4 regions of the Achromobacter sp. ISS7 genome follow, and region 1 is predicted to be linked to each of the others. Evidence: predicted binding sites of a transcription regulator. Region 1 holds the regulator's gene; each other region holds the start of a gene.

Region 1 (7,414 bases):
CGCGTCTCCAGCGAGCCCGCCTACGACGGCCGCTTCCTCAAGGTCCGCAACGACACCGTCCGCCTGCCCAACGGCCACACCTCGACGCGCGAGTACGTGGTGCACCCCGGCGCGGTGGTGGTGATCCCGTTGCTGGACGACGGCCGCGTGCTGCTCGAGCGCCAGTACCGCTATCCGATCGGCCGCGTCATGACCGAATTTCCCGCCGGCAAACTCGATCCGGGCGAAGACCCGCTGGCCTGCGGCAAGCGCGAGCTGCTCGAGGAAACCGGCTATACCGCCACCCAGTGGGCCCGCGCCGGCGCGCTGCACCTGGCCATCGCCTATTCCACCGAGATCATCCACATCTACTTCGCGCGCGGTTTGCGCGCCGGTCCGCAACAGCTGGACCAGGATGAATTCCTCGACGTCTTCAGTGCCCATCCAGAGGAACTGTTCGCGGCCTGCGCCAAGGGCGAAGTCACCGACGCCAAGACCCTGACCTGCACGCTGTGGCTGCAGAACGTGCTGTCCGGCGCCTGGCAGCTGGACTGGCAGGACCATCCCGCCTGAGCGGGCGCCGGCCTCCCAGGGCCCGCCCTGAAGGCCGGCCCGCGCCGGCGTCCCCACAAGACGAATGATTCCGCCGACCATGCCCGCCTTTCCCGTCCTGGTGCAACCGTCCGGCCTGCGCTTCGAGGCGAATGCCGATTCGACCGTGCTGGCGGCCGCGCAGGCCGCCGGCATCAAGCTGCCCAGTTCCTGCCGCAACGGCACCTGTCGCGCCTGCATGTGCCTGATGCTGGAAGGCGAGATCGCCTACCGCATCGAATGGCCGGGCCTGTCGCGCGATGAAAAGGAAGAGGGCTGGATCCTGCCCTGCGTGGCCCAGGCCCGTTCGCCGCTGGAAATCCAGTCGCTGCAGGCCGCGCCCCTCGAACCCGCGCCGCCGGCGCCGCCCCGGCCGCTGACGGGCGCGCGCCGCTAGGCCAGGCCGCCGGTTTGCCGGCCGTCCCATGCGGCAAGCGCCGGATCTCCGTTGAGACGAATCAGCATATAACCGCGATTTTCCAGCTAAATAATTGCTGTCCCGCAGCGCATACTGCCTCCATGGCGTCAGGCATCCCGCCTCGCCGTTTTTTCAGGAGCAGGACATGCTGGATTGGGTGAACTACCAAAAGGAACTGATGGGCCGCATCGGCGAGCTGGGCGCGCTGACGCCCGACACGCTCAAGGGCTACCAGGCGCTGTCGGCCGCCGGCGCCAAGACCGCGCACCTGGATGCCAAGACGCGCGAACTGATCGCGTTGGCGGTGGCGGTGACGACCCGCTGCGACGGCTGCATCACCGTGCATTCGGCGCAGGCGCTCAAGCACGGCGCCAGCCGCGAGGAAATCGGCGAGGCGCTGGGCGTGGCGGTGGCCTTGAACGCGGGCGCGGCGATGGTGTACTCGGCCCGCGTGCTGGACGCGGTCAGCGCGCATCAGCCGGGCTGACGCCAGGGCGCGCCGGCCATGCGCCGCGCAGGCGCCGTCAATCGTGCCGGTGCATGGCCGACTGATGCTTGGTGTCGCGCATGGTCGCGTACACCAGCAGCGAAATGAAGATCACGCCCGCCAGGTAGTAGTAGAACCACTCTTCGTGGCCCTGCTGCTTGAACCACAGCGCGATGGCCGGCGCCGTGCCGCCGAAGATCGACACGGTGATGGCGTAGGGCACCGCCACGCCGGTGGCGCGGATGTTGGTGGGGAACAGCTCGGCCTTCACCACCGCGTTGATCGAGGTGTAGCCGGCGGTGAAGATCCAGGCCGCGCAGATCAGCAGGAAGGCGATGAACGGCGAGCGCGTGTGCGACAGCGTCATCAGCAGCGGCACGGTGAGCAGCGCGCCGGCGATGCCGAAGAACACCAGCAGCGGCTTGCGCCCGATCTTGTCGGATAGCGCGCCGTACAGCGGCTGCAGGATCAGCGCGAAGATCAGCGACGCGGCGATCACGTAGGTGGTGACGATGTCGGAGAACCCGGCGGTCTGCCGCACGAAGGTCTGCATGTAGGTGGTGAAGGTGTAGAACGCCGCCGTGCCGCCGGCCGTCAGGCCGACCACGATCGCGACCTCGCGCGGATAGCGCAGCAGGCCGCGCAACGAGCTGGTCTTGGGCTTGCTCTGGCTGGCCTGCTTGTAGGAATCGGTCTCGGGCATGTCGCGCCGCATGACGGCGGTGATGATGGCCAGCATGGCGCCGATCACGAACGGAATGCGCCAGCCCCATTCCACCAATTGCTCGTGCGTCAGGAACACGTTCTGCAGCAACAGCAGCACCAGGATGGCGCAGAGCTGGCCGCCGATCAGCGTGACGTACTGGAAGCTGGAATAGAAGCCGCGGTGGTCCGGGTCGGCGATCTCGGTGAGGTAGGTGGCGCTGGCGCCGTATTCGCCGCCCAGGCTCAGGCCCTCGATGACCCGCGCCAGCGCCAGGAGCGCCGGCGCCGCCAGCCCGATGGACGCGTAGGTGGGCGTGACCGCGATGATCAGCGAGCCGACGCACATCATGCCGACCGAGACCATCAGCGACAATCGTCGCCCGTGGCGGTCGGCCAGGTGGCCGAACAGCCAGCCGCCCAGCGGCCGCACGATGAAGCCGGCGGCGAACAGCGTGGCGGCGTTCAGCTGCTGCACGACCGGGTCGTGCGAGGGGAAGAAGGCGGGGGCGAAGTACAGGGCGAAGGCGGTATAGGCGTAGAAGTCATACCATTCGACCAGGTTGCCCATGGAGCCGACGAAGATCGCCTTGATGCGGCGTTTGGCGTCGGGCATGTCGAGATACGCTTGGCTCATATCTGTCTTCCACGGAGACGGTACCCGCCTATCTTGCGCCTGCCGGCGCGAAAATGCACCCCCGCGCGCGTCCGGGATATTTGTTCAGCTTGGTGTCAACAATGATCGCGAGTCGGGCACGCGGCTTGCGGCCCCTGGCGCGGAATGCGGCTCGCGGCGCATTGCGCCGTGCACGGGGCCGCGCGGCTTTCCTGGCGGGTCTGGCGGTTGCGTTGAGTGGGGCGCGCGCCCTACTTGCGCGGCGGCTCGATCACCGTGCAGGCGGCCGCGCCGGCCGGCGCCAGGGCGTTCTCGCCCAGCAGCGCGCGCGCGCCGCAGACCGAGCTGAACATGCCCTTGTTCTCGTGGCCGACGCCGGTCACTTCGAAGCCGGCGCGGTGCAGCGTCACCGGCCGGTTGCCGCGCGCGGCGACGATGCGCTCGTATTGCAGGTAGGCGGTGCCGCGTGCCAGCCGGGTGGCGCCCTGGGCCTCGGCGCCGCAGGTCTTGTCCAGCAGGCGATGCTCGGGATTGTTGTCGGCGCCGCCCAGCAGGTAGGTCACGTCGCGCGCCGCGTAGCGGATGAACAGGCGCGTGTCGTCGGTTTCCTGCGCGAACGGGGGCAGCTTGTCGGTGCCGTACTTGTACTGGTTGTAGGTGGGGCAGATGCCGCGCTCGTAGGGCGCGTAGCCCTTGCCGTCGGGACGCGGGCGTTCCTTGGTCAGATACAGGTAGGACGAGGGATTGGCCACCACGTAGCGCACGGCGATGCCGTCGCGGCGCAGCGGGCCGTCGATCTGGTTCAGCACGGCATAGCGCTGCACCAGCTGGGCGCCGCCGGAGTGGCCGGCCAGCACGATGCCGGCCAGGGTCGGCAGGCGCTTGCGGTCGTCCAGGCTGCGCAGCAGGTCGTCGATCACCTGGAACGAGCTGACCGGCGCCGGCCGGCCATTGGCCTGCACGCTGTCCTCGCCGTCTTCCCAGCTGGACTTGCGCCAGGCCGCCATGCCGGCGTAGCCCGAGTCGATCACGCCGACGAAGCGCGGCGCCAGGATCAGGGTGTCGTTGGCGCGCGCCGGGTTGGCCGCCAGCACCGTGGCGACGGTTTCGTAATAGGCGTCGGCGTTGCGCTTGACCCCATGGAACACGATCACGATTTGCTTGATATCGCTCAGGTCGCCGCGCGCCAGGTTCCGGTTAGCATAGACCGGTACCTTGTAGCGGTGGCCGGGCTTGCCCAGTTCGAGCGTCTGCCAGCGCGGAATCACCACGCGCTTGGGGGCGGGCGCGGGCTCGTCGTAATCGTAGGGATCGGGCAGCGGCGTCTGCGCGCGCGCCGCCAGGGGCAGCAGGGCCGCCAGGGCCAGCGCCGCCGCGCCCAAGGCGCCGCGCGAGCGCGGCAGGCGCGGCGCCGGATGGGGCTGCGCGGCGCCGGGTACGGCTGTGCGGCGCATGGCGCGGGCGGGCGTCAGCAGCCCTCGTGGCCCAGCAGTTGCTTGAGCGCGGGTTGGTCCAGGATGCGGACTTCGCGCTGGTTGATGCGGATCAGGCCATCGCGCGCGAAGCGCGAGAACAGCCGGCTGACCGTTTCCAGCGTCAGGCCGAGATAGTTGCCGATTTCCTCGCGGCTCATGCGCAGCACGAATTCGGTCGACGAGTAGCCGAGCGACGCATAGCGTTGCGACAGGTTGAGCAGGAACGCGGCCAGGCGCTGTTCGGAACGCATCGAGCCCAGCGACGCCAGCATCTGGTGCGAGCGCGTGATCTCGCGGCTCATCAGGCGGCGGAACTGCTGCTGCAGCGAGGGCAGGTGGGTGGCCACGCGGTCGACTTCGTTCAGGCGGATCACGCAGACTTCGGAGTCTTCCAGGGCGACGGCGGCCGAGACGTGCTTGCCGTCGAGCATGCCGTCCATGCCGACGATCTCGCCGGGCAGGTGGAAGCCGGTGATCTGGATCTGGCCGGTGGCGTCTTCGAGCTGCGTTTTCAGGCTGCCGAAGCGCACGCCGTAGACGGCGTCCAGGGGGTGATCCAGCGAATACAGCGTCTTGCCCTTTTCGAGGCGCACGCGCTCTTTCACCAGTTCGTCCAGCTTTTCTACTTCGGCGGCTGCCATCCCGACCGGGACACACACGTGGCCCAACATACACGTGGAACAGTGGGCGGCATCAGGGGCAACGGGAACCCGTTTTTGCATACGATGACCTTTATAGTGCCCGGACCCGGCGGGTAGCCTGGAGGGGCTTAAAGCGTGAAGACAGGTCTCCATTGTAGTCCGTTGTTACTACGGGTGTCTTACGGGGCGTTTTGCAGCGCATTCCTACGGCGGCATCCGGGCCGGACGGGCCTGGCGGTAGGCGACCCAGTCGTCGCCGTCGATGTCCGCCGCCGTCCCGCGCCAGGCCGGGTCGATGGGGTAATACTCGCAGGCCACCGGGGCGGCGCCGGGCGCCAGCGGCCGCGCCAGCACCGGCCGGCGCACGAAGCAGCCGGGCCGCCCGGGCGCGTACTCCTCGATCTCATCCATCAGGGCGACCAGGGCCGGGTCGACCTCGTAGATGTCGCCCCGCACCCGCCGGCCGTCGGCCACCGGGAGCAACCCGGGCCAGTCGCCGAAATCCACCAGCATGCCGGGCACGGTGGCCGCGCCCACGTGGCGGGCCGGCGGCAGGCCGCGGCGGGCGGCGGCCTGCGCCAGGTCGTTGATTTCGCCCGCGCGTAGCGTGCCGTAGACAAAAACGTATATGCTCATAGTTCAGATTGTTGCTGCACGCGGATGTGTCCACGGACATAAAGCCATGAGGCCGGCGAGGTATTGAAATACTCGCATCCGGCCGCATATTCAGGTCATCGAGCCCGCCGGCGCGTATCGGTCAGGCTCACCAACAAGCCACAACGACCATTATGCGATTCGACAAACTGACTACCAAGTTCCAGCAAGCCCTGGCCGACGCTCAGAGTCTGGCCGCCCGCAACGATCATCCCTACATCGAGCCCGTCCACGTGCTGTCGGCGCTGCTGTCCGACGCCGATAGCGGCGCCGGCAGCCTGCTGGCGCGCGCCGGCGTGGCCGTCAACCGGCTGCAGCCGGCCCTGGACGCCGCGCTCAAGGCGCTGCCCCAGGTGCAGGGCGACGACAACGTCCAGGTCGGCCGCGACCTGCAAGGCGTGCTGACCCGCACCGACAAGGAAGCCGCGCGCCGCGGCGACACCTACATCGCGAGCGAGCTGTTCCTGCTGGCCCTGGCCGACGACAAGGGCGAGGCCGGCCGCATCCTGCGCGAAGCGGGCCTGCAGAAAAAGGCCCTCGAGGCCGCCATCGACGCCGTGCGCGGCGGTGAAAACGTATCCGGCGCCGAAGGCGAATCCAACCGCGAGGCCTTGTCCAAGTACACCATGGACCTGACCGAGCGCGCCCGCCAGGGCAAGCTCGATCCGGTGATCGGCCGCGACGACGAAATCCGCCGCACCATCCAGATCCTGCAGCGCCGCACCAAGAACAACCCGGTCCTGATCGGCGAACCCGGCGTGGGCAAGACCGCCATCGTCGAAGGCCTGGCGCAGCGCATCGTCAACGACGAAGTGCCCGAGACCCTGCGCGGCAAGCGCGTGCTGTCGCTCGACCTGGCCGCGCTGCTGGCCGGCGCCAAGTTCCGTGGCGAATTCGAAGAGCGCCTGAAGGCGGTGCTCAAGGAACTGTCGCAGGACGACGGCAGCAACATCGTCTTCATCGACGAGCTGCACACCATGGTCGGCGCCGGCAAGGCCGAGGGCGCGATGGACGCGGGCAACATGCTCAAGCCGGCGCTGGCGCGCGGCGAGCTGCATTGCATCGGCGCCACCACGCTGGACGAATACCGCAAGTACATCGAGAAGGACGCCGCGCTCGAACGCCGCTTCCAGAAGGTGCTGGTCGACGAACCCGATGTCGAGTCCACCATCGCCATCCTGCGCGGCCTGCAGGAACGCTACGAGATCCACCACGGCGTCGAGATCACCGACCCGGCCATCGTGGCCGCGGCCGAACTCTCGCACCGCTACATCACCGACCGCTTCCTGCCCGACAAGGCCATCGACCTGATCGACGAGGCCGGCGCCCGCATCCGCATGGAAATCGATTCCAAGCCGGAAGTGATGGACAAGCTCGACCGCCGCATCATCCAGCTCAAGATCGAGCGCGAGGCCGTCAAGAAGGAAACCGACGACGCCTCCAAGCGCCGCCTGGGCGTGATCGAGGACGAGCTCGAGAAGCTGCAACGCGAGTACAACGACTTCGAGGAAATCTGGAAGGCCGAGAAGGCCGCGGTGCAGGGCACCCAGGCCATCAAGGAAGAAATCGACAGCGTGCGCGCCGAGATGGCCGAGTTGCAGCGCAAGGGCCAGTTCGACAAGCTGGCCGAGCTGCAGTACGGCAAGCTTCCCGACCTGGAAGCGCGCCTGAAGGCCGCCGAAGTGGGCGCGGCCGAGGCGGCCGAGGAAGCCGAGGGCGGCGAAGGCCGGCCGCGCCTGCTGCGCACCCGTGTCGGCGCCGAGGAAATCGCCGAGGTCGTGTCGCGCGCCACCGGCATCCCGGTGTCCAAGATGATGCAGGGCGAACGCGAAAAGCTGCTGCACATGGAGG
Region 2 (7,414 bases), 1.4 Mb from region 1:
TCGCACCCGGCGGCGAGGGGCCATTGTAGCCCGACGAATTGTCATCGCAGTGGGATATGGCCCTCTATGGAACAGTGTTTTCGCCATTGGGAACAATCCTCGGGGGCCAAGGGGCCCCCGACCCACCCGCGCCCGGGTCCGTCAGGCTTGGCCGCGGCCGCGCGCCGCGGCGGTTTCGCGCGCCAGCCGGGCCACCAGCGCGGCCGTGCTTTCCCGCCGCGCCAGCGGCGCGCCCTGGCCGGCCCACAGCGACAGGACGGCGATGTTGCCGGCCTTGCCGCCGGCCGTGCGCATCGGGCGGGTCAGCGCGTTCTGCAGCGGGTACGGCAGGATATCGTCCGAAAGTTGGTCGGCGTCGCGCATGAAGGAATTCACGATCCCGCGCGCCGGGCGTCCGGAGAAGGCCCGGGTCACCCGCGACTGTTCCGGGCGCGAGGCGGGCAGCACCGCCTTGTAGGCGTCGCCGATGCCGGCTTCGTCCGTGGTCAGGAATGCTGTCCCCATTTGTGCGACGTCCGCGCCCAGGGCCAGCGCGGCGGCGATGCCGCGGCCGTCCATGATGCCGCCGGAGGCAATCACCGGGATGGACACCGCGTCGGCCACCTGCGGCACCAGGGCCATGGTGCCGATCAGCGAATGCTCGAAATCGTCCAGGAAGGTGCCGCGGTGCCCGCCCGCCTCGGCCCCCTGGGCCACGACGGCGTCGACCCCGTCCTGCTCCAGCACCACGGCTTCGCGCACGGTGGTGGCCGTGCCGACCGTCAGGATGCCCAGTTCACGGCAGCGCGCCAGCACGTCCGTCGGCAGGCGGCCGAAGGTGAAGCTCAGGACCGCCGGCTTCACGCGCAGCACGGCCTCGATCTGGCCGGGCAGCGGATCGGCCTGCGGGCCGGGGGCGACGGGCGCCGGCAGGCCCAGCTGGGCGTGGTAGCGCGCCAACAGGGCCAGCATGCGGTTGGCGTCGCCCTGGAAGGGCTGCTCGGGCACCGCCGCGAACAGGTTGATGCCGAACGGCCGGTCGGTGCGCTCGCGGATCGCGGCGGCGGTCGTCTCGATCTGCTCGGGCGTCAGGTAGGCCGCGCCCAGCGAACCCAGGACACCCGCCTTCGAGGCCTCCGACACCAGCTCCACCGTCGTCGCGCCGCCCGCCATGGGCGCCTGGATGATGGGGTGGTCAAGCTTGAGCAGATCGGAAAGGCGGGATGTCATGGGGATACTCCTGGTTGGCTTACTGGAGCTGGATGTTTCCAGCCTTGATGACCTGCGCCCACTTGGCCGTTTCGCTCTTGATGAACGCGCCGAATTCCTCGGGCGTGCCGCCGCCGGCCTGGCTGCCGGTGTCGGCGATGGCCTTCTGCACGTCGGGTTCCTTCAGGATGCGGTTGAACTCGGCATTGAGCTTGGCGATGATGGGCGCCGGGGTGCCGGCGGGGGCGACGATGCCCTGCCAGTTGTACGACTCGAAGCCCGGCAGGCCGGATTCGGCCATGGTCGGCACGTCCGGCAGCACCGCCAGGCGCTGGGCCGACGTCACCGCGATCGGGTGGATCTTCTGGCCCTGGATGGCCGGCAGCGCCGAATAGCCCATCTCGAACATCATCGAGATGTGGCCGCCCATCAGGTCGGTCGCGGCCAGGCTGCCGCCTTTGTAGGGCACGTGCACGATGTCGATCTTGGCCTGCTCGCGGAACATCTCGCCGGACAGGTGGTGCGCGCCGCCCACGCCGGACGAACCGAACGACAGCTTGCCGGGCTGCTTCTTGGCCATGGCGATCAGGTCGGCCAGGGTCTTGACCGGCAGTTCGTTGTTCACGCTCAGCACCAGCGGGCTGTTCTCGATCAGGATGACCGGCGCCAGGTCCTTTTGCGGGTTGTACGGCATGTCCTTCATCAGCGACGGGTTGACCGCCATTGGCGCCAGGTTGCCGGTGCCGATGGTGTAGCCGTCGGGCGCCGCCTTGGCGATCAGGTTGGTGCCGACCACGCCGCCCGCGCCTGCCTTGTTCTCGACCACGATCGGCTGGCCCAGCGATTCGCCCAGCTTGCGCGCCAGCAGGCGCACGCGGGTATCGGCGAAGCCGCCCGGGGCGTAGGGCACGATCATGGTGATGGGCTTGGCGGGCCAGTCGGTGGCCTGGGCGTGGGCGGTGCCGCCAAGGGCGGCGAAGGTGGCCAGGGCGGCGACCAGGGGGCGTAGCGATTTCATGCTGGGTGACTCCTCTCTCTTAATTTGATGGTTCCTGGGAACCGATCGCATTATGCCCAGCGTTCTTGCCCGCGGCGCTGATATTTCCCAAGCGCCAGGCCGACAGCGCCAGCAGCGCCGCGCCGCCGGCCAGCACTTGCGGCAGGCTGGCGCCCCAGCGCGCCGCGCCGGAGGCCAGCAGCGGGCCGATGATCTGGCCGGCGGCAAAGGCCGACGTCATGACGGCCGCGGCCCGCGGCGCGGCGCTGCCGGCCAGCCGCTGCGCGGCCAGCATGCCCGATTGGGTGATGACCATGAACGTGCCGCCCACCAGCAGCGCGGCGACGATGACCGCGGCGATGTCGTGCCACACCGCCACCGCCAGCATGCCCAGCGCCATCACCGCCTGCGCGCCGCGCCACACGGTCTTGTCGTCGCGGGCCTGCGCCACGCGCGGCGCCACCAGGCAGGAGAGCGCGGCGGCCAGGCCGAACAGCGGCCAGGCCCAGCCGAACACCGCCGGGTCGGGAATGATCTCGCGGGCCATGGCGGGCAGGAAGGTGGCGGGAATGATGTAGCCGGCGCCGAACACGCCGTAGTGCAGCGCCAGCCGGCCGATGCCCGGCGGCAGGCGTCCCGGGGCGGGCGCGGCGGCCAGGTGGTGGGCCGGGGCCGGGCGGTTCAGGCCCGGCCAGGCCAGCGCCGACAGCGCCAGCGTCAGTCCGCCCAGCGCGGTCCAGTTGGCATTGGCGCCGGCGCCGGACGCCATCAGCGCCAGGCAGGCCAGGCCCGTCAGCGCGATGCCGGCGCCGACGCCGGCGTAGGTGATGGCGGACACTGCCGGGGCGCGCGGGTCGCCGGGCCCGACCGGACGCGCGGCGGCCACGCAGATGAAGGCGCTGGCGCTGCCATAGCCCGCCACCAGCCGCAGCAGGCTCCAGGCCAGGACGCCGTGGACCCACGGCATGGCCAGCGTCAGCAAGGCCACGGCCAGCAGGCTGACCGCCAGCATGGCGCGCGGATGGCGCGGCGGTCGCACCGCGGCGGCCAGCGCGCCCAGCAGGTAGCCGGCGTAGTTGGCCGACGCCAGCCAGCTCCCCTGCGCCAGCGACAGCCCGGCTTCCTGGGCCATGAGCGGCCAGACCGGGGTGAAGGCGAAGCGGCCGATGCCCATGGCGGCGGCCAGCGCCAGCGCGGCCGGCAAGGCCAGGCTGAGGGCGCCGCGCGGGGGCGCGGGATCGGGGTGGGTGGCTATTGACATGGCTCCCACTCTACGGCTGTACTAATATCTTGAATAGTGAATTATTAAGAACATGAGTTCTTGAAATGAGAAACTTAGACCTCGACGCGCTGCAGATCTTCAAGGCGGTGGCGGACCATGGCGGCGTGGCGCGCGCCGCGGCCCACCTGAACCGGGTGCAGTCCAACGTCTCGACCCGCCTCAAGCAGCTCGAGGCGACGCTGGAGGCGCCGCTGTTCCGCCGGCAGAACCGGCGCCTGGTGCTGTCGGAACAGGGGCGCGTGCTGCTGTCCTATGCCGACCGCATGCTGCGCCTGTCGGCCGAGGCCCAGGCGGCCGTGCGCGACGGCGCGCCGCAAGGCCTGCTGCGCATCGGCACCATGGAAAGCACGGCCGCGGCGCGCCTGCCGCCCATCCTGGCGGCATACCACGCGGCCTGGCCGAAAGTGCGGATCGAACTGGTGACCGGGACCTCGGGCGCGTTGGCGGCCAAGGTGCGCGACTTCGAGATCGAGGCCGCGTTCGTGGCCCAGCCCTTCGAGGCGGAGGGCTTGGCGCAGCAGCCGGCGTTCGAGGAAGAGCTGGCGTTGATCTCGCCGCTGGCCTGGCCCGAGATCCACGGTCCCAAGGACGTGGGCGATCGCAGCGTCATCGCGTTCGCGGCGGGGTGTTCTTATCGCCGCATCCTGGAATCCTGGTTCGGCCAGGAAGGCGTGGCGCCGGGCAAGGTGATGGAGTTCGCGTCGTACCACGCGATCGTGGCCTGCGTGGCCGCGGGGTCGGGCGTGGCGATCGTGCCGCGCTCGGTGCTGGCGGTGCTGGGGGCGGAGCAGTCGTTGCGCGTGACGCCGCTGTCCGGCAAGCACGGCCGCGCGCAGACGCGATTGATCTGGCGCGCGGACGACGAAACGCCTGCATTGCAGGCGTTGCAGCAGCTACTGGCGCAGCGACGCCAGTAGCCGATGGGGCGTGGAAATCAGAAGCGGTAGCCGACGCCCAGCGTGGCGACCCACGGGTTGATGCGGGCGGTGCCGATGTGTTCGCCGTTGAGCTTCACCTTCGACTTGATGTCGATGTAGCGGATGTCGGCGTTCATGAACCAGCGTTCGCTGATCTTGATGTCCGCGCCCAGTTGCGCGGCCACGCCCCACGAATCGCCCATCTTCAGGTCCGAACCCTTGAGCGCGCCTTCGGCCTTGGTGTCGAAGAACTTGGTGTAGTTGATGCCGACGCCGATGTACGGCTGCACCATGCTGTCGGGCAGGATGTGCCATTGCAGGCTGAGGGTCGGCGGCAGCTGCTTGCTCGAACCGATCTTGCCCAGCCCGCTGCCGCTCACGTCGTGCTGGAACGGCCAGGCGCCCAGCAGTTCGATGCCGATGTTGCGCGTGGCCATGTAGGCCAGCGTGAAGCTGGGGCGTACGTTGTTGTTGGCGTCGAGCTTGACGGTGCCATCGAGCACGGTGCCGTTGTTGGATGCGGGACGGACCTGCGTCGCGCCGACCCGGAACAGGATGTCGCCGGCTTCGTGGGCATGGGCGGGGGCGGCAAGCATCAGGGTGGCGCCGCAGGCAGTGGCCAGGGCAAGGGCGCGGGTGCGCCGATACGTCGCGAACATTTCCTCTCTCCGTGTATTGCGTGAATGTAGGCATTCAGGTTCGCAGAGGCGGGAAAAGCGGGTCTTGACGTGTATCAAGCGGCAACGCGGCGCGTGGTTGCAGCGCCACAACTACGCACGAATCGGACTCAACGCAAGGTGTCGGTGCCGCGCGGCACGGCGTAGGCGTGGCGGAAATAGTCGCGCACCGCGCGCATCGGACCCGTGATGTCGGCGCCCTTGCGCCAGGCCAGGCCCACGTTCATCGGCGGGATCGGATCCTTCAACTGGATGGTCTCGATGCGGCGGCCTTCCAGCGACCACGGGCGATAGACCATGTCCGACAGCACCGCCACGCCGCCGCCGTTGGCCACCATGCTGCGCACCGCTTCCACCGACGAGGTGCGCAGGCGCACGTCGGGGCGGAACGGCGTCTCGCTCCAGTAGCGCAGCGCGGTGTGCGCGGCCTCGTCGACGGTCAGCATGATGAACGGTTCGTGCGCCACGTCTTCCAGCGTGACGGTGTCGCGCGCCAGCAGCGGATGGCGCGCGGGCACCCACAGCCGCCGCGGCGAGCCGAAGAAATGCTCGACCGCCAGTTCCGGATTCACCACGTTCGAGGTCAGCAGCACCGCCATGTCGTAGCGGTGCGCGATCAGGCCTTCCTCGATCGCGTTGCGGTTGAGCTCGTGCAGCTGGATGTCCAGGTTGGGATAGAGCTGCGACAGGCGCTGCAGGTGGTACGGCAGGAAGTAGCCGATCACGGTGTAGGACGCCGCCAGCAGCAGGCGCCCGCTCTCGCGCGCATCGGCGCTGGGCATGCGCAGCGCCTCGTCGACCGACGACAGGATGTTGTAGGCGTGGTTGAGGAAGCCGCGTCCGGTCTCGGTCAGCGCCACGCCGCTGGCGCTGCGCTGGAACAGTGGCGAGCCCACGCTCTCTTCCAGTTCGCGGATGGCGGTGGTGACGGCCGATTGCGAGATCGCCAGCTGGATCGCCGCTTGTGAGATCTGTCCGAGTTCGGCGGCCGCGACGAAATATTTGAGCTGCCGGAGGGTAAGCGACATGGCGGCAATATCTGATTAATAGATAGTCAGCCGCCAGAATATCTGTTTATCCGCGCCATCGGGGTGCAGGGAATCTCAGGGAAATCCCTGAAATTTCATAGGAATTCTTCAACCGCCCCGATTTGGTGCGCAACGTGGGGCATCTGAAATTCAGATAAGGATTGATCCAAAAAAAGAACTTTTTATCCCTCGGGCGCTTCGCTACTGTGCAGGCATTGCGCGGGCCACCGGCCCGCAAATGGAAGGAGATCCTGTTTCATGAGCAAGGCGACGATAGACCTGAACTCCGACATGGGCGAGGGCTTTGGTTCCTGGAAAATCGGCGATGACGTGGACGACGCCATCATGCCGCTGATCAGCTCGGCCAACATCGCCACCGGCTTTCACGCCGGCGATCCCAACATCATGAACCGCACCGTGGTGATGGCGCGCGAGCACGGCATCGGCATCGGCGCGCATCCCGGCTTTCGCGACCTGGTCGGCTTCGGCCGCCGCGACCTGAACGAGAACGCCGAGGGCCTGGTCAACGACATCGTCTACCAGGTCGGCGCGCTGCGCGAATTCGCCCGCCTCTATGGCCTGCGCCTGCAGCACGTCAAGCCGCATGGCGCGCTCTACATGCGCGCCGCGCGCGACGAAACCCTGTCGCGCCGGCTGGTGCAGACGCTGCGCGACCTGGAACCCACGCTGATGCTGTATTGCATGGAGAACTCGCTGACCTGCAAGGTGGCGCGCGAGCTGGGCCTGCCGGTGGTGCGCGAGTTCTACGCGGACCGCGACTACGACGCCAGCGGCTCGATCGTGTTCACGCGCTACACCCAGGCGCTCGATCCGGAGCAGGTGGCCGACAAGGTGCTGCGCGCGTGCACCGACGGCAAGGTGCGCACCGTGGACGGCCGCGACATCCCGATCGGCTTCGACTCCGTTTGCATCCACAGCGATACCCCCGGCGCGCTGGCGCTGGTGCAGGCCACTCGCGCCCGCCTGGAGGCGCACGGTATCCGCATCGCGCCGCCGCAGCTGTCCTGATCCGCCCACCATTCCCATACATTCCAAGGAGAAAACCATGTCGCAGCAAGAGATCCAGAGCCCACTGCCCGGCACCTTCTATCGCCGTCCCAGTCCCGACGCGGCGCCGTTCGTCGAGGTGGGCGCCGCCATCAAGCCGGGCGACGTGGTCGGCATCGTCGAGGTGATGAAGCAGTTCAACCAGATCGAGGCCGAGATCGGCGGCGTGGTCGCCGAGATCCTGGTGGCCGATGGCGATCCGGTCGAACCGGGCCAGCCCCTGCTGCGGATCGAGGGCTGAGGCATGGGCATGCATT
Region 3 (7,414 bases), 2.0 Mb from region 1:
TCATGCCAACGATGATGATGCTGGACCCTCATTGGGCGTCGAACTGGCGGCATCTCCAACTCGTGGAGTATTGGAAAAACGCTCCGCCATTCTTCCCGGACGCCTCTGTCTCATCGTGGAATTTCGACGCGCCGGACCGTGGAATTTACACCTTGGTGTCTCGAACGGACCGCGTTCTGGCCTACGGCGCGTCGGTCGCCAAATGCATGGTGTATTTCGTCTGCGACGACACTCTCGATGGGGCGGATGTCTTGAACCGGAAGCTGTTGTCAACGCTCGCTCACTGTGCGGTTGATGCGACGGCTCAACGTACCAATATTGTCGAGGCGGAGGAGTTGTTTCAGAGAACGCGGATCACCGTCCGGTTGATGGCGAACCCGAAAGCTCTGGGTTCGGGTGAAGGTGTGCGAGTGGATACGGCGGGAAATGAGTTGATGTCGGGATGGACGCTAACCGAGGACGACGGGTTCGGCTCGGTTGCGGCGCAAGTATTGGTAAATCTTGCCCGAGTGCAAAGCGAACTCGAGAATCCGAAGGACGCGGGATTCGAAGTTGAGTGCGTAAATGCGTGGACCAGCGGCGTCGCAGGTTTACTAGGAGTTTCGATCGGCAAGGAAACGTATGCGAGTCTCGATGCATCCGGGAGGCGGGGCATTCGTTTCAAGCTAACCACAATTGCTCGGGACGTTGATGTTCCGGACACTGGCTCTGCGCTGCTTCCAAAGCCGGAGCAATACAAACTCGCGCGGCGGGAACTGGCCAAGATCATCCAACGCTCGGGTGTCAAGCCAGGTAGGTACGAGCTGGCTGCAGGGAAGGACATCGTGAGTTCAGCGCGTGATAACTATCGCACGCTCGTTCATAGCCATCTCGGCGAGTTCGATGGAGATTCATTGCTCAGGTTCTCTGTGAGTCGATACGACGAACTGATTTCGCTCCATCGCCAAGAGGTTTCGCGTCACCATCACAGCTTGGCACATGAGGTCGAGTTCGTTCGGGAAGAGTCGCTGTCCGACACCAGCGAAGAATTCGTCAAAATGGCACGCAACTATCGTTATCTGATTGAAGCGTGTCTGAGCTGCAGTATGCCTGGTGCCCAGTTGGCTTCGAATGAGAGGGTTACCAGGTTGTTAGGCGAGATTGACTGGTTGCTCGTGCTCTATGAAAGCAGTGATGTTCTCCACAACGAAGTAGACGTCGGCGGGATCGAAATCAGCGATGACTTTGTTCCGGAAGTCTTCTATTCCGATGACGGAAAGGTTCGAAAAGAGGTGTTTTCCCGTGAGCGAGCGGCAATTCAGCTCGGACTTAACGTAGTGTCGTCAGACAGGGTGGTGGCCGACGATATTGCTCCGGAGTGGCTGTCCGGTATCGACGCCGCTTTGGAGGGAGATGTCGGTTTTGGATTTAGCCGGTTGCTGCAAGCACTTTATGTACTGACCAGATGGGTGTCATTTGGCGGCTCGAATGACTTGCGATTTGGTTATGAGGCGCCGTGCGACCAAATCGTCGATATGCTCACATCCAACATCGACGGACTTGAGTTGGGGGCGGCTAGGAAGATTATCTCGTTTCTCACGCTTGAAGGCACCGACGTACGTCGACTGATTGGTCGTGACGTCGACGAGGGGGATGTTCCCGTTTGGGAGCACAGCAAGCGAGGCGCACGTTTGAATATCCGCCCGCTTGTTCCGCTATCGGACGGCAGGCTGTCTTGGGGGGCGTCGATTGTCGAACGCGCGACGCATGTATGGCTTCAGGCACTCCAGAACGGCTATCTACCGGCAGATTTCGAGTGGCCATTGGTCAAGCCAGAAATTCGTAAGGTTAAGGAGGGAATTGAAAAGGGTCTTGAGCGGAAAGCTGCGGATATCTGTCGCCGCACCGCGAAGTATGTTCGAGCAGGAATCGACTTCAAGCGGACCTTTGGTCAGGAGAAGTTCGATGACGTTGGTGATTTTGACGTATTGGCATATTGGCCAGAGACGAACACGTGGCTGACGATCGAGTGTAAGTACAACCAGCCCGCCTACTGCGTCAAGGATCTGCGCCGCCTTCGTGAACGAATCTTTGAACTCCCTCCGGGAAAGCATCAGCTTGCGAAGATCCAGCGGCGGCGAGAATTTCTCCTTTCCCGGACCGAGCAGATTCGCAATCTACTTTCGTGGCCTGGTCCGAATGAAGGAGTAGCGCCGAAGGTAGTGGAGCTGTACGTCGGAAAGGATCTGTACTGGTGGATGCGTTTTCCACCATACGATGTACCTACCCAGTTCCTCCAAATTGACATGCTGGACGGCTGGCTGAAAGAACATGCCAAGAAGTTTTCAAGAGCGCAATAGCTGTTTTGAATTCTAAAGCGTGCTGGGCGATCTGCGTGGCGTTCATCGTTGGCAATGGTCGAGCTACAAATTGCCGAAGTGCGAAACAATCACATCAACATTACGAGCTCAATGTTAGCGCATCATGAGTACGACTGTGGGACTCGCGGTGGCGCCTATGTGCGCGGATTGGTTTAAGCCGAAAAATCATGCGGATCTTGCTTCGATAGGGTAATTGAATCCACAAATTTGCAATAATTGACGAGGGGGATCGGAACTGCAATCGAAGCCTGCTCAGGTTAAGTGACTAACGCAAATGCCCCTGCCGGGGTATGCATCTTCATGCGACTGGTGCAACCGTGGATGGTAGTGCAGCCGTTCACACTTCGTAGGTGACTTGTGTTGGCAACGTAAGCTTTCGTTATCCGAGTTGTAACGTAGTCTGCCTCGCCCGGCCGCCGCATTCAAAAAAATGCCGGGTTCGTCACGCAATTGAACGGCTGCAGGCAACCTGAAAGCGGCCGTTACCTCCGTACCAGATCGAATGGCAGCAGTGGGTTGCAATCAGACTGCCGCGCTCTCCCCGCGGATCAAAGCAAAAAGCCGCGTTCCCCCAACAGGAAACGCGGCCCCACTCAGCGGCGCCGACGAATCAACGCCGGCCCCGCCCTTCAGTGCATCTGCCCATACTTCCCGGCATTGAAGTCCTGGATCGCCTCGACGATCTCGGCCTGCGAGTTCATCACGAACGGGCCATACCCCACCACCGGCTCGTCGATCGGCTCGCCGCTCAGCACCAGGAACACGGCGTCGTTGTTGGCTTCGACCGTGATCTCGTCGCCGTCCTGCGAGAACAGCGTCAGCTGCGCGTCGCGCGCCACGGCGTCGCCATTGACCAGCACCGTGCCGCGCAGCATCACCAGCATGCTGTTGCGGCCCGCCGGGATCGCGAAGGTCGCGGTCTTGCCCGCGGACAGGCGCACGTCCCACACGTCGATCGGCGTGAAGGTGCGCGCCGGACCCGTCTGGCCGCCGTAGCTGCCGGCGATGACGCGCAGCGAGCCGGCGCCGTCGGGCAGCGACACCACCGGGATATCCGCATTCAGCAGGCTCTGGTAGCCGGCCGGCGCCTTCTTGTCCTTGGCCGGCAGGTTGACCCACAGCTGCACCATCTCCAGCTCGCCGCCCTTGCGGGTGAACGCGGGGGAGTGGAACTCTTCATGCAGGATGCCCGAGGCGGCCGTCATCCACTGCACGTCGCCGGGCCCGATGACGCCGCCGTTGCCGGTGGAGTCGCGGTGCTCGACCTCGCCGCTGTAGACGATGGTCACGGTCTCGAAGCCGCGATGCGGATGCTGGCCGACGCCGCGCGGTTGCGCGGCCGGCGTGAATTGCGCCGGGCCGGCGTAGTCCAGGAGCAGGAACGGGCTCACGTTCTTGCCCTTGTCGTTGTACGAGAACATCGAGCGCACCGGAAAGCCGTCGCCCACCCAGTGGGGACGCGGGCTGGCATGCACACCCAGAATCTTCTTCATGATCGTCATTCCTGTTGCGCGGCCCCTGCGGGGCCGTTCGTCATACCTATCAAGATAAGGGCGGGACGCCGGTTGCGGTAGTCCCCCCTATTGATAAGCACCGTTCCAGGAATAGGACGCCGACTGCCGTACGGGTATCCTTGCACCATGCCACCTCAAGCCGATACTGCCGCGACAGCGCGATCCCTCCACGTCCAGGGCTTCGCCCCGGTCGCCGCCGCCGACGCCCGCATCCTGGTGCGGGGCTCCATGCCCGGCGTCGCCTCGCTCAGGCAGGTGCGCTATTACGCCCACCCCCGCAACGCCTTCTGGCCCATCGCCGCCCAGGTCCTGGGCTTCGACCCCGCCGCCGACTACCCCGCGCGCCTGCGGGCCCTGCAACACGCCGGCATCGCCCTCTGGGACGTGCTGCAGGCCTGCGAACGCCCCGGCAGCCTCGACGCCGACATCCGCGCCGACACCCTGGTCCCCAACGACTTCCCCACGTTCCTCCAGGCCCACCCGCACCTCATCCGCATCTGCTTCAACGGCGCCAAGGCCGCCACGCTCTATCGCCGCCACGTGCTGCCGCTGCTGGCAGACCACCCGTTGCAGTACGTCGACCTGCCATCCACCAGCCCCGCCCACGCCGCCGCGTCATTCGACAAGAAACTGGCCGCCTGGCGCAACGCGCTGACCCCACCCACCTGACCGACATTCAAACCCCCGCGTAAGTCCATGAGGGCCGCGCAGGGCGGCCCTCATGGACGGGCAACACAAACTCTTCCAGCGCCAGACGGCCCCCAGAAAGAGGCCAAGCAAACCGCCCCCCATGGCAACCACCGCCAGCAATGACTGTAGCCAGGGGCGTCGGGACCCCGGCGGGCGCGGCCGTCCAGGGGGTGCCCGGCGGAATCCGAAGGCAGGCGCCGCAGGCGCCCACGAGGATGAGCACGGGGCAGTCCGGCCCCGGCGGGCCGGACCACCCCCGCAGGCCGCGCCCGCCGGGGTCCCGACGCCCCTGGCGGCCCAAGCAAGCTGCCCTCCGCCACACCAAGCAAGCCTCCCTTCACCCGCAGTTCCCCAAGAGGAACACATCAAGTCCTCGATAAACCCGTCCCCCATTGACCAACATCAACCCTCTATATAACCAAAAGCGATAAGTTAATGACACAACAACATGATTCGCGGAGAAGCTTGTGTCACACCCCCCACCCGAAGTCCCCCTCCCGGGCAAACGCGGTTTCCTGAAAAACCTGCTCGGCCTGAGCGCCGCGGCCACCATCATCCCCATCCGTGCCGAAGCCGGCACCGGCATCAACCAGCAACCTCCCCGTCGTCCCGGCATCCCCGGCAAGCGCTACGGCATGCTCGTCGACCTGCGCAAATGCATCGGCTGCCAGTCCTGTACGGTCAGCTGTTCGCTTGAGAACCTGCCGCCCGTCGGCCAGTTCCGCACCACCGTCCTGCAATACGAAGTGCAGCCCGACAGCGGCGGCCCCTGTGCCATGGTGATGCTGCCGCGCCTGTGCAACCACTGCGACAACCCGCCCTGTGTGCCGGTCTGTCCGGTGCAGGCCACGTTCCAGCGCGAAGATGGCATCGTGCTGGTCGACAACCAGCGCTGCGTCGGCTGCGGCTACTGCGTGCAAGCCTGTCCGTACGACGCCCGCTTCATCAACCACGACACCCAGACCGCCGACAAGTGCACCTTCTGCGAGCACCGGCTCGAAGCCGGCCTGCTGCCGGCCTGTGTCGAAAGCTGCGTGGGCGGCGCCCGCGTCATCGGCGACCTGAACGATCCGGACAGCGCCATCTCGCGGCAGCTGGCCGAGCATCGCGCCGACATCAAGGTGCTCAAGCCCGAGATGAAGACCGACCCCCACGTCTATTACATCGGCCTGCCCGATGCCTTCGTGCACCAGATCGATGGCCAGGCCGGCGTGCGGCTGGCCGGCGGCCATTGAGAAGGGGACCACCATGCAGATCACCGAATTGCTGACGCCGGTCTACGACGCCGCCTGGCTGCCGTGGGCCGTGCAGTACTTTTTCCTCATCGGCATCGCCGCGACCGCGGCCCTGACCGCCGCCGGCGGCGCCTTTGGCGAGGCCGGATCGCCGGCGCGCCGCCTGCTGCCGGCCGCGGTCACCGTGTTGTTGGTGTGCGCCATCGCCGCGCCCGTGTCGCTGCTGGCCGACCTGCACCAGCCGGGCCGCTTCTGGCATTTCTATACCCGCCTGACGCCGTGGTCGTGGATGTGGCTGGGCGCGCTGCTGCTGCCGGTCTTCACCGGGCTGGCGGTGCTGTTCTGCGCCGCCTGGTGGTGGGGGCGCATGGTCTGGGTGCGCCTGCTGGGCATCGCGCTGGCGTTGTCGGCCGTGTCGATACTGGTCTACACCGGCGCCGAAGTGATGGTGCTGCGGGCGCGGCCGCTGTGGCACACGCCGTTCCTGCCGCTGAATTTCGCGCTGACCGCGTGGCTGGGGGCGCTGGGGGCGATGTTCCTGGTGGCGCGCTGGCTGCCGGGCGGCCTGAAGGCGCTGCCGGTCGAGCTGTTGCGCCGCCTGAGCGTGACGGCGGTGGTGATGATGCTGATCGGGGCGGGCGCCTGGGTGCTGCTGGGCCTGTTGGGCCAGGACCCGTCGTTCGACGCCGCGCTGCGCCTGTTCGGCGGCTTCCCGGTGTGGCGCGCCAGCCTGGCGGGCGCCGTGATAACCGGGCTGTGCATGATCGCGCTGCTGCAGCGCGCGCCGCGCACCCTGGCCGCGCCGCTGCCGTCGGCCGCGCTGGCGCTGACCATGTTGGCGGCCGCCTGGATCTTCCGCTGGGTGGTGTTCATGAGCGTGCAGGGCGTGCCCAAGTATGGCGCCGGCCTGTACCTGTACGACATGCCCTGGGGCAGCGACGGCCTGCTCGGCATGATCGGCGTGCTGGGCCTGTGCGTCGCGCTGGTGGCCGCCGTGACCTACGCGCTGGAACTGTTCCCGGCCCGCACCCGCGGCCTGGCGGCCTGACGCCGCCGGCCCGACACGAATTCGCATCGAGATGACCATGGACAAGCAACACCAAGACGATACGCCCGACGCCCACGCGGACGGACCCGATCAACCCGACAACGCCGCGCGCCGCAAGCTGATCGCGCGCGGCGGCATGGTGGCCGGTGGCCTGGCCGCCTTCGCGGCCGGCTACGGCGAGACCGTCGCCAAGGCCGTCAAGGGCCTGGCGCAGGGCACGGCCGGCGTGCCCACCGCGCATGCCGTGCGCGGCAATTCGCTGACGCCGGAATTCCGCATCGACGCGGTCACGGGCCTGCTGTCGACGCAGCCGGGCCAGACCGTGAGCCCCTCCAGCTGCCTTGGGTGCTGGACGCAATGCGGCGTGCGCCTGCGCGTCGATACCGCGACCAACCGCATCCTGCGGGTGGCCGGCAACCCCTATCATCCGCTGGCCACCACCCGGCCGGCCGCGATGGACACGCCGGTGCGCGAGACCTATGCGCAACTGGGCGGCGACGCCGGCCTGGAAGGGCGCGCCACGTCCTGTGCGCGCGGCTCGGCCATGCTGGAGCAGATGCACAGCCC
Region 4 (7,414 bases), 2.4 Mb from region 1:
GGCTATGTGGCGCGCCGCAGCGCCACCGGCACCAAGACGGACACGCCCATCATCGAAACGCCGCAGTCGATCTCGGTGATCACCGCGGACCGCTACAACGCGCTGGGCGCCACCAACATCAAGGATGCCCTGGCCTACACGCCCGGCGTGGCCGTCACCACCTACGGCGCCGACTCGCGCTACGACTGGGTCTCGCTGCGCGGCTTCGACGCGTACAGCCCGGGCTTCTTCCTGGATGGCCTGCCACTGCGCAACAACGGCAACTGGGGTATCTGGCAGACCGAGAACTACGGCGCCGAGCGCATCGAACTGCTGCGCGGCCCGGCCTCCGTGCTGTATGGCCAGAGCGGGCCCGGCGGGCTGGTCAACGTGGTCAGCAAACGGCCGCAGGACGAACCGCTGCATGAATTGCAGGCGCAGGTGGGCGATCACCAGCGGCGCCGCATCGCGGCCGATTTCACCGGCCCCCTGGATGAAGAGGGCAAGTGGCTCTACCGCTTCGTCGGCATGGGGCTCGATTCCGAGCTGCCCACGCATGGCATCGACAACGACCGCCTGTACCTGGCGCCGTCGCTGACATGGCGGCCGTCGGCCGACACCACGCTGACCCTGCTGGCGCAGTACGCGAGCAAGCGCGGCGGCACCTACACGCGGGCGCGTCCCGCCGAGGGGTCGCTGGTGCCGACCGCCGCGGGCACGCACATCCCGGCGTCGCTGTTCGTCGGAGAACCCGGCTACGATTACTTCAACCAGAAGCAATGGCTGGCGGGCTACGAGCTGGAGCATCGCGTCAGCGACGCGCTGACCCTGCGCCAGAACCTGCGCTACGGCCGCCTGGATCTCGACTACTCGGCGGTCCAGGCCAACGGTTATCTGGCCGTGAACGACGATGCCACCGACCCGACCAACTACCAGACGCTGCGGCGCTCGGTGTCCGGCAGCCGCGAACGCATCAGCAGCTTCACCATGGACAACCAGGCGCAGACGGACCTGGCGCTGGGCGACTGGCGCCACCGCATCCTGGTCGGCGTGGACTACCAACGCACCGGCATCGACCAGGTCAGTTTCAGCGGCGGCAGCGCGCCCCCGCTGAGCGTGTATGACCCGAAATATCACCAGGGCTCGGTCATGCGCGCCGCGCCCTGGATGGACGCGGACCTGACCCTGGCACAGACCGGCCTGTACCTGCAGGACCAGATCAAGTGGAACGAACGCTGGGTCGCCACGCTGGGCGGCCGCTACGACATGGCCGACATCAAGGTCCGCAGCCGCCTGGATGACAGCACCACCAAGTTGCGCAACAACAAATTCAGCGGCCGCGCCGGTCTCGTGTACGTCGACCCGACCGGCTGGGCGCCGTACGTCAGCTATTCCGAATCGTTCATTCCCACGGCCACGCTGGACCCGACCCAGAAGCAGCCGTTCAAGCCCGAGACCAGCCGCCAGTACGAGGCCGGGATCCGCTACCAGCCTCCCGGCACCAAGGACAGCTACAGCGCGGCGGTGTTCGACCTGCGGCGCCAGAACTACATCAGCTACGACGCCGACGCCATGCCCAGGCAGACCGGCGAAGTCACCGTGCGCGGCGTCGAGTTCGAAGCCACGCTGCAACCGATTCCGCGCCTGAATGTGATCGCCTCGTACTCGTGGACGCCCAAGGCGGTGGTGACCGCCAGCAGCAATCCCGCCGAGATCGGCAAGCAGGCCACCGCCGTGCCGCTGAACCGGGCGTCGCTGTGGGTGGATTACCGCTTCGAGTCGCGAATCAAGGTCGGCCTGGGCGCGCGCTTCACCGGCTCCAACCGTGGCGACGGTGGCGAAGCGCCTGTGCCGGTGCCGTCGTTCGTGCTGTTCGACGCCATGATCGGCTACGAGACCGGTCGTTGGAACCTGGCGCTGAACGCGCGCAACCTGACCAACAAGACCTATATCGCCAACTGCGGCTACGGCAGCTGCTACTACGGCGACCCGCGCACGGTGGTCGCCACCGCCAGCTATCGCTGGTAGCGCGTCGGCGGGCGCGTTACAGCAGCCCGCAGATCAGCGCCACGTGCGCCTCGCGCCGTTCCGGCAGGTTCAGGCGCTCGTCCGGTCCCAGCAGGATCGCCATGAAGATGGCGTGCACCACTGGCGACAGCAGCAGCCACGGATGCCGCAGCGCGGCGCCGTCGCCGCACAGGCCGCGCTCGCGCGCCAGTTCCAGCAGGCGCGCGATATCGGCCTGGTGGGCGTCGGCGGTGTCCTGGCGCCAACGCCGCGCCAGGTGCGGTACGCGGCCGCTTTCGGCCAGCAGCAGGCGCATCGCGGTGATCATGGCCGGGTTGGCCAGGCTGGCATGGAGATGGTTGACGATGCGCTCGGCCAGATGGCGCGGCGTGGCCGAGCCCTCTACCAGGGCGCGGGCGTCCAGCCGCGGCGGGCTCAGGTAGCGCGCCAGCAGCGCCTCGAACACCTCTTCCTTGCTGGCGAAATGCGCGTACAGGCCGCCCTTGGACAGGCCGGCGCGCGCGGCGATGTCGTCCATCCGGGCGCCGGCATAGCCGGCGGCCGAAAACTCCTGCAGCGCGGCGTCAAGGATCTGCCCGACGCGCACGGTTGGCGGGAGACGCTGACGTGGCGTGCTCATCACCCTGGCTCCTGTGCGAGTTGGCGCGACGTCATGGCCGGCCAACACACCCATTAAAAACCGACCAGTCAGTCGTTAGCTTGATCCTGATCAAGGATTGCCCACCCCCGCGGCGGCACAATGGACGCAAGACGGTTGAGTCGGATTGGTCCGACGCCAGGCCACAAACCCGGTTTCGTGACGGTCCGGCCCCACGCGAGCGGCACTCCCGCCGCCCGCGCCACGGAGCCATCATGCCGAAAACGCCCCCGCCAGCCCCCAAGCAGACCGCGGCGCCCGCAGGCCGGTTCGATGACGACGCCTGGCGCCAATGGCCCTATGCGCTGTGGCGCCTGGGCTTCGAGCAGGCCCGGCGCAACGGCGACGCCTATGTCCGCGCCCTGCCCCTGGCCGACCGCCACCAGCGCGAGCTGGCCGCCTTCGCGGCGCGCCAGTGGCTGGAGCCGCTGGCGCCCGACAACAACCCGTTCACCAACCCCGTGGTGCTGCGCCAGACCGTCCGCGAGGGCGGCGCCAACCTGCTGCGCGGCGCGCAGGCGGCCTGGGAAGACGGGCTGCGCCAATGGAGCGGACTGCCGCCGGCCGGTGCGGACCGATTCCGTCCCGGCCACGAAGTGGCGGCCACGCCCGGCAAGGTGGTGCTGCGCAATCGCCTGGCCGAACTGATCCAGTACCGCCCCATGACCGCCCGCACCCGGCCGGAGCCGATCTTCATCGTGCCCGCCTGGATCATGAAGTACTACATCCTGGATCTGTCGCCGCACAACTCGTTGATCGCCTATCTGGTCGGCCAGGGCTACACGGTGTTCTGCGTGTCGTGGAAGAACCCCACCGCCGCGGACCGCGACCTGGGCATGGACGACTACCTGCGCCTGGGCGTGCATGAGCCGCTGGCGGCGATCGAGGCGATCGTCCCCGGCGCCGCGATCCACGCGGCGGGCTATTGCCTGGGCGGCACGCTGCTGGCGATGGCCGCCAGCGCCATGGCGCGCGACGGCGACCGGCGCCTGGCCAGCCTCAGCCTGCTGGCCGCGCAGACCGACTTCAGCGAACCCGGCGAACTGGGCCTGTTCATCGACGATGTCCAGGTCGCGCTGCTGGAAACGCAGATGGCGGCCCTGGGCTACTTCCCGGCGCGGCAGATGAGCGGCGCGTTCCAGCTGCTGCGCTCGCAGCAGCTGGTGTGGTCGCGCATGGTGTCGGAATACCTGCTGGGCCAGCGCCGCCCCATGACCGACCTGCAGGCCTGGAATGCCGACGCCACCCGCATGCCGGCGCGCATGCACGGCCAATACCTGCGCCGCCTGTTCCTGGACAACGACCTGGCCGCCGGCCGCTATGAGATCGATGGTCGTCCGCTGCGACTGGCCGACCTGACCCTGCCGACGTTCTGCGTCGGCACCGAAACCGACCACGTGGCGCCATGGCGCTCGGTCTACAAGCTGCACGACCTGTCGCCCGCGCCGCTGACCTTCGTGCTGACCAGCGGCGGCCACAACGCCGGCATCGTCAGCGAACCCGGCCATCCACGGCGGCGCTTTCGCAGCCTGCTGCGGCCGGCCGCCGCGCCGGCGTTGGCCCCGGACGACTGGCTGGCGGCCGCCACGCCGCACGACGGTTCCTGGTGGCCGCACTGGCGCGCCTGGCTCGATGCCCTGTCGGGCGACCCCGCCAAACCGCCGGCCCTGGGCGCCGCGCGCAAGGGCTACCCCCCGCTGGGCGATGCGCCCGGCACTTACGTGATGGAGAGATAAGGCATGACTCGGCGTACCCCTCCGGCATGGCGCGCCGCCCGCCTCGCGCCCGTTGCGCTGGCCCTGCTGCTGGCGCAAGGCTGCGTGTCCATGGCGCCGCAGTACGTGCGCCCCGACCTCCCGGTGGCCGCGACTTATCCCGAACCGGCCGGCGCGGCGACGGCGGCTCCCGACGCGGCCCGCGTGGGCTGGCGCGACTACTTCGCCGATCCCGTGCTGCAGGGCCTCATCACCGACGCCCTGGCCTACAACCGCGACCTGCGCACCGCCCTGCTGCGCGTGGAAGAGGCGCGCGCACTCTATGGCATCCAGCGCGCCGACCAGTTCCCCACGCTCGGCGTGCAGGCCGATGGCGCTCGCGGCCGCACGCCGGGCGACCTGAACCTGACCGGCCAGCCGCAAGTGGCCAGCCAGTACCAGGTCGGCCTGGGCATGGCGGCCTGGGAACTGGACTTCTGGGGCCGCGTGCGCAGCCTGAAGGACGCCGCGCTCGAGAACTACCTGGCTTCCGACGCCGCCGCCGAGGCGGCCACGCTGAGCCTGATCGCGCAGGTGGCCGACAGCTACCTGTCGCTGCGCGAACTGGATGAACGCCTGGCGCTGACGCGCGAGACCATCGCCTCGCGCGAGGAATCGCTGCGCATCTTCCGCCGCCGCTACGAGGTCGGCTCGATCTCCAAGCTCGACCTGACCCAGGTCGAAACCCTGTGGCAGCAGGCCCGCGCGCTGGGCGCCGATCTCGAACGCCAACGCGCCACCCAGGCCCACGCGCTGGAGCTGTTGACCGGCAAGCCGCTGGCGCTGCCCCTGCCGCAGGCGGGCCTGGACGACGCCAGCGTGATGCGCGACCTGCCCGCCGGCCTGCCCTCCGACCTGCTGGCGAACCGCCCCGACATCGTCGCCGCCGAACACCAGCTGCGCGCCGCCAATGCCAACATCGGCGCGGCCCGCGCCGCGTTCTTCCCCCGCATCACGCTGACCGGCGCCTTCGGCACCGCCAGCGCCGAACTCGACGGCCTGTTCGGCAGCGGCAGCCGCGCCTGGAACTTCGCGCCCAGCATCAACCTGCCGATCTTCGACGCCGGCCGCCGCGGCGCCAACCTGGACCTGGCCGAGGTGCGCCGCGACCAGGCCGTGGCCGGCTACGAACGCGCCATCCAGAGCGCCTTCAAGGATGTCGCCGACGCGCTGTCGGCGCGCCGCTGGCTGGCCGAGCAGGTCGAGGTGCTGCGCGCCACCGTCGCCGCGCAAGGCGAGCGCGCGCGCCTGGCCAAACTGCGCTACGACCACGGCGCCTCGCCCTACCTCGAAGTGCTCGACGCCCAGCGCGACCTGCTGGCCGCGCAACAGACGCTGGTGCAGACGCGGCGCGCGCTGCTGTCGGCCCGCGTCGGCCTGTATGCCGCGCTCGGCGGCGGCACCCAGGCGCCCGCCACGCCGACGCCCACGCCCGACACCGCCGCCGTCCCGACCGCCCCCGCGCCGACCGACACAGGATCCGCATCATGAAGCTGCCCACCCGAAAACTGATTCCCGTCCTCGTGATCCTGGCCGTGGCCGCCGCAGGCTACTACGGCTGGCGCATGCTGTCCGACACCGGCCCCGGCGCCGGCTTCGTCAGCGGCAACGGCCGCATCGAGGCCACCGAGGTCGACGTCGCCACCAAGCTGGCCGGCCGCGTGCAGGACGTGCTGGTGAGCGAGGGCGACTTCGTCGCCGCCGGCCAGCCGCTGGCGCGCATGCAGATCGACACGCTGCAGGCGCAGCGCGAGGAAGCCCGCGCCCAGCACCAGCAGGCCATCAACAACGCCGCCAGCGCCAGCGCCCAGATCGCGCAACGCGAGAGCGACAAGCTGGCCGCCGAGGCCGTGGTGGTGCAGCGCGAAAGCGAGCTGGACGCCGCGCGCCGGCGCCTGGCGCGTTCCGAGACCCTGTCCAGGGAAGGCGCCTCGTCGATCCAGGAACTGGATGACGACCGCGCCCGCGTGCGCAGCGCGCAGGCCGCCGTCAACGCCGCGCGCGCCCAGGTCAAGGCGGCGCAGGCGGCCATCGACGCGGCCAAGGCGGCCCAGGTGGGCGCCCAGTCCGCGGTCAACGCGGCGCTGGCCACCATTGCCCGCATCGAGGCCGACATCACCGACAGCGAGCTGCGCGCGCCGCGCGACGGCCGCGTGCAGTACCGCGTGGCGCAGGCCGGCGAAGTGCTGGGCGCCGGCGGCAAGGTGCTGAACATGGTGGACCTGGCCGACGTCTACATGACCTTCTTCCTGCCGGAGCAGGCGGCGGGCCGCGTGGCGCTGGGGCAGGACGTGCGCATCGTGCTGGACGCCGCGCCGCAGTACGTGATCCCGGCCAAGGTGTCGTTCGTGGCCAGCACCGCGCAGTTCACGCCCAAGACCGTCGAGACCGCCACCGAGCGCCAGAAGCTGATGTTCCGCGTCAAGGCGCAAATCGATCCCGAGCTGCTGCGGCAACACCTGCGGCAGGTCAAGACCGGGCTGCCCGGCGTGGCCTGGCTGAAGCTGGACGGCGACGCGCAATGGCCCGCCAACCTTGAAGTCAAGGTGCCGTGATGACCACGACCACGACAGCCTCCTCCGCCCCGGTGGTCAAGCTGTCGGGAGTGACGCTGCGCTATGGCAAGACGCTGGCGCTGGACGATATCTCCCTGGACATCCCCGCCGGCCGCATGGTGGGCCTGATCGGCCCGGACGGCGTGGGCAAGTCGAGCCTGCTGGCGCTGGCCGCGGGATCGCGCGCGGTGCAGGCCGGCACGGTCGAGGTGCTGGATGGCGACATGGCCAGCAAGGCGCACCGCGACGCGGTCTGCCCGCGCATCGCCTACATGCCGCAGGGCCTGGGCAAGAATCTCTACCCGACCCTGTCGGTGGAAGAGAACCTGCAATTCTTCGGCCGCCTGTTCGGCCACGGCGAGGCCGAGCGCCGCCGCCGCATCGACAGCCTGACGCAGAGCACCGGCATGGCGTCGTTCCTGTCGCGTCCGGCCGGCAAGCTGTCCGGGGGCATGAAACAG

What was found. Region 1 encodes FNR, which switches genes on or off when oxygen is low (the NO sensors DNR and NnrR bind a similar motif). Its sites were predicted from a motif close to TTGATNNNNATCAA; they were not measured.
Region 2: AC1HFW_RS19695 (OmpW/AlkL family protein) is a predicted target of FNR. The motif match lies at 5,108-5,121, and genes of this name have one in related genera.
Region 3: dsrO (sulfate reduction electron transfer complex DsrMKJOP subunit DsrO) is a predicted target of FNR. The motif match lies at 4,957-4,970, and genes of this name have one in related genera.
Region 4: AC1HFW_RS24570 (PHA/PHB synthase family protein) is a predicted target of FNR. The motif match lies at 2,707-2,720, and genes of this name have one in related genera.

The regions. Positions count from the first base shown of each region.
Region 1 is NZ_JAWRZD010000001.1:2,959,654-2,967,067, reverse strand. It holds gene AC1HFW_RS13310 (NUDIX domain-containing protein) at 1-552, shown strand, start outside; gene AC1HFW_RS13305 (2Fe-2S iron-sulfur cluster-binding protein) at 632-967, shown strand; gene AC1HFW_RS13300 (carboxymuconolactone decarboxylase family protein) at 1,134-1,475, shown strand; gene AC1HFW_RS13295 (MFS transporter) at 1,513-2,814, opposite strand; gene AC1HFW_RS13290 (hypothetical protein) at 3,045-4,247, opposite strand; gene fnr (fumarate/nitrate reduction transcriptional regulator Fnr) at 4,262-4,990, opposite strand; gene AC1HFW_RS13280 (gamma-glutamylcyclotransferase family protein) at 5,114-5,545, opposite strand; gene clpB (ATP-dependent chaperone ClpB) at 5,698-7,414, shown strand, end outside.
Region 2 is NZ_JAWRZD010000001.1:4,371,403-4,378,816, reverse strand. It holds gene AC1HFW_RS19715 (NAD(P)H-dependent flavin oxidoreductase) at 142-1,209, opposite strand; gene AC1HFW_RS19710 (Bug family tripartite tricarboxylate transporter substrate binding protein) at 1,229-2,206, opposite strand; gene AC1HFW_RS19705 (YbfB/YjiJ family MFS transporter) at 2,226-3,446, opposite strand; gene AC1HFW_RS19700 (LysR family transcriptional regulator) at 3,512-4,384, shown strand; gene AC1HFW_RS19695 (OmpW/AlkL family protein) at 4,402-5,043, opposite strand; gene AC1HFW_RS19690 (LysR family transcriptional regulator) at 5,172-6,089, opposite strand; gene AC1HFW_RS19685 (5-oxoprolinase subunit PxpA) at 6,348-7,118, shown strand; gene AC1HFW_RS19680 (acetyl-CoA carboxylase) at 7,156-7,398, shown strand; gene AC1HFW_RS19675 (acetyl-CoA carboxylase biotin carboxylase subunit) at 7,402-7,414, shown strand, end outside.
Region 3 is NZ_JAWRZD010000001.1:964,893-972,306, forward strand. It holds gene AC1HFW_RS04480 (hypothetical protein) at 1-2,339, shown strand, start outside; gene AC1HFW_RS04485 (pirin family protein) at 2,990-3,853, opposite strand; gene AC1HFW_RS04490 (DNA-deoxyinosine glycosylase) at 4,001-4,543, shown strand; gene dsrO (sulfate reduction electron transfer complex DsrMKJOP subunit DsrO) at 5,032-5,799, shown strand; gene nrfD (NrfD/PsrC family molybdoenzyme membrane anchor subunit) at 5,813-6,847, shown strand; gene AC1HFW_RS04505 (molybdopterin dinucleotide binding domain-containing protein) at 6,885-7,414, shown strand, end outside.
Region 4 is NZ_JAWRZD010000001.1:5,398,755-5,406,168, reverse strand. It holds gene AC1HFW_RS24580 (TonB-dependent siderophore receptor) at 1-2,007, shown strand, start outside; gene AC1HFW_RS24575 (TetR/AcrR family transcriptional regulator) at 2,024-2,626, opposite strand; gene AC1HFW_RS24570 (PHA/PHB synthase family protein) at 2,860-4,380, shown strand; gene AC1HFW_RS24565 (efflux transporter outer membrane subunit) at 4,384-5,889, shown strand; gene AC1HFW_RS24560 (HlyD family secretion protein) at 5,886-6,953, shown strand; gene rbbA (ribosome-associated ATPase/putative transporter RbbA) at 6,953-7,414, shown strand, end outside.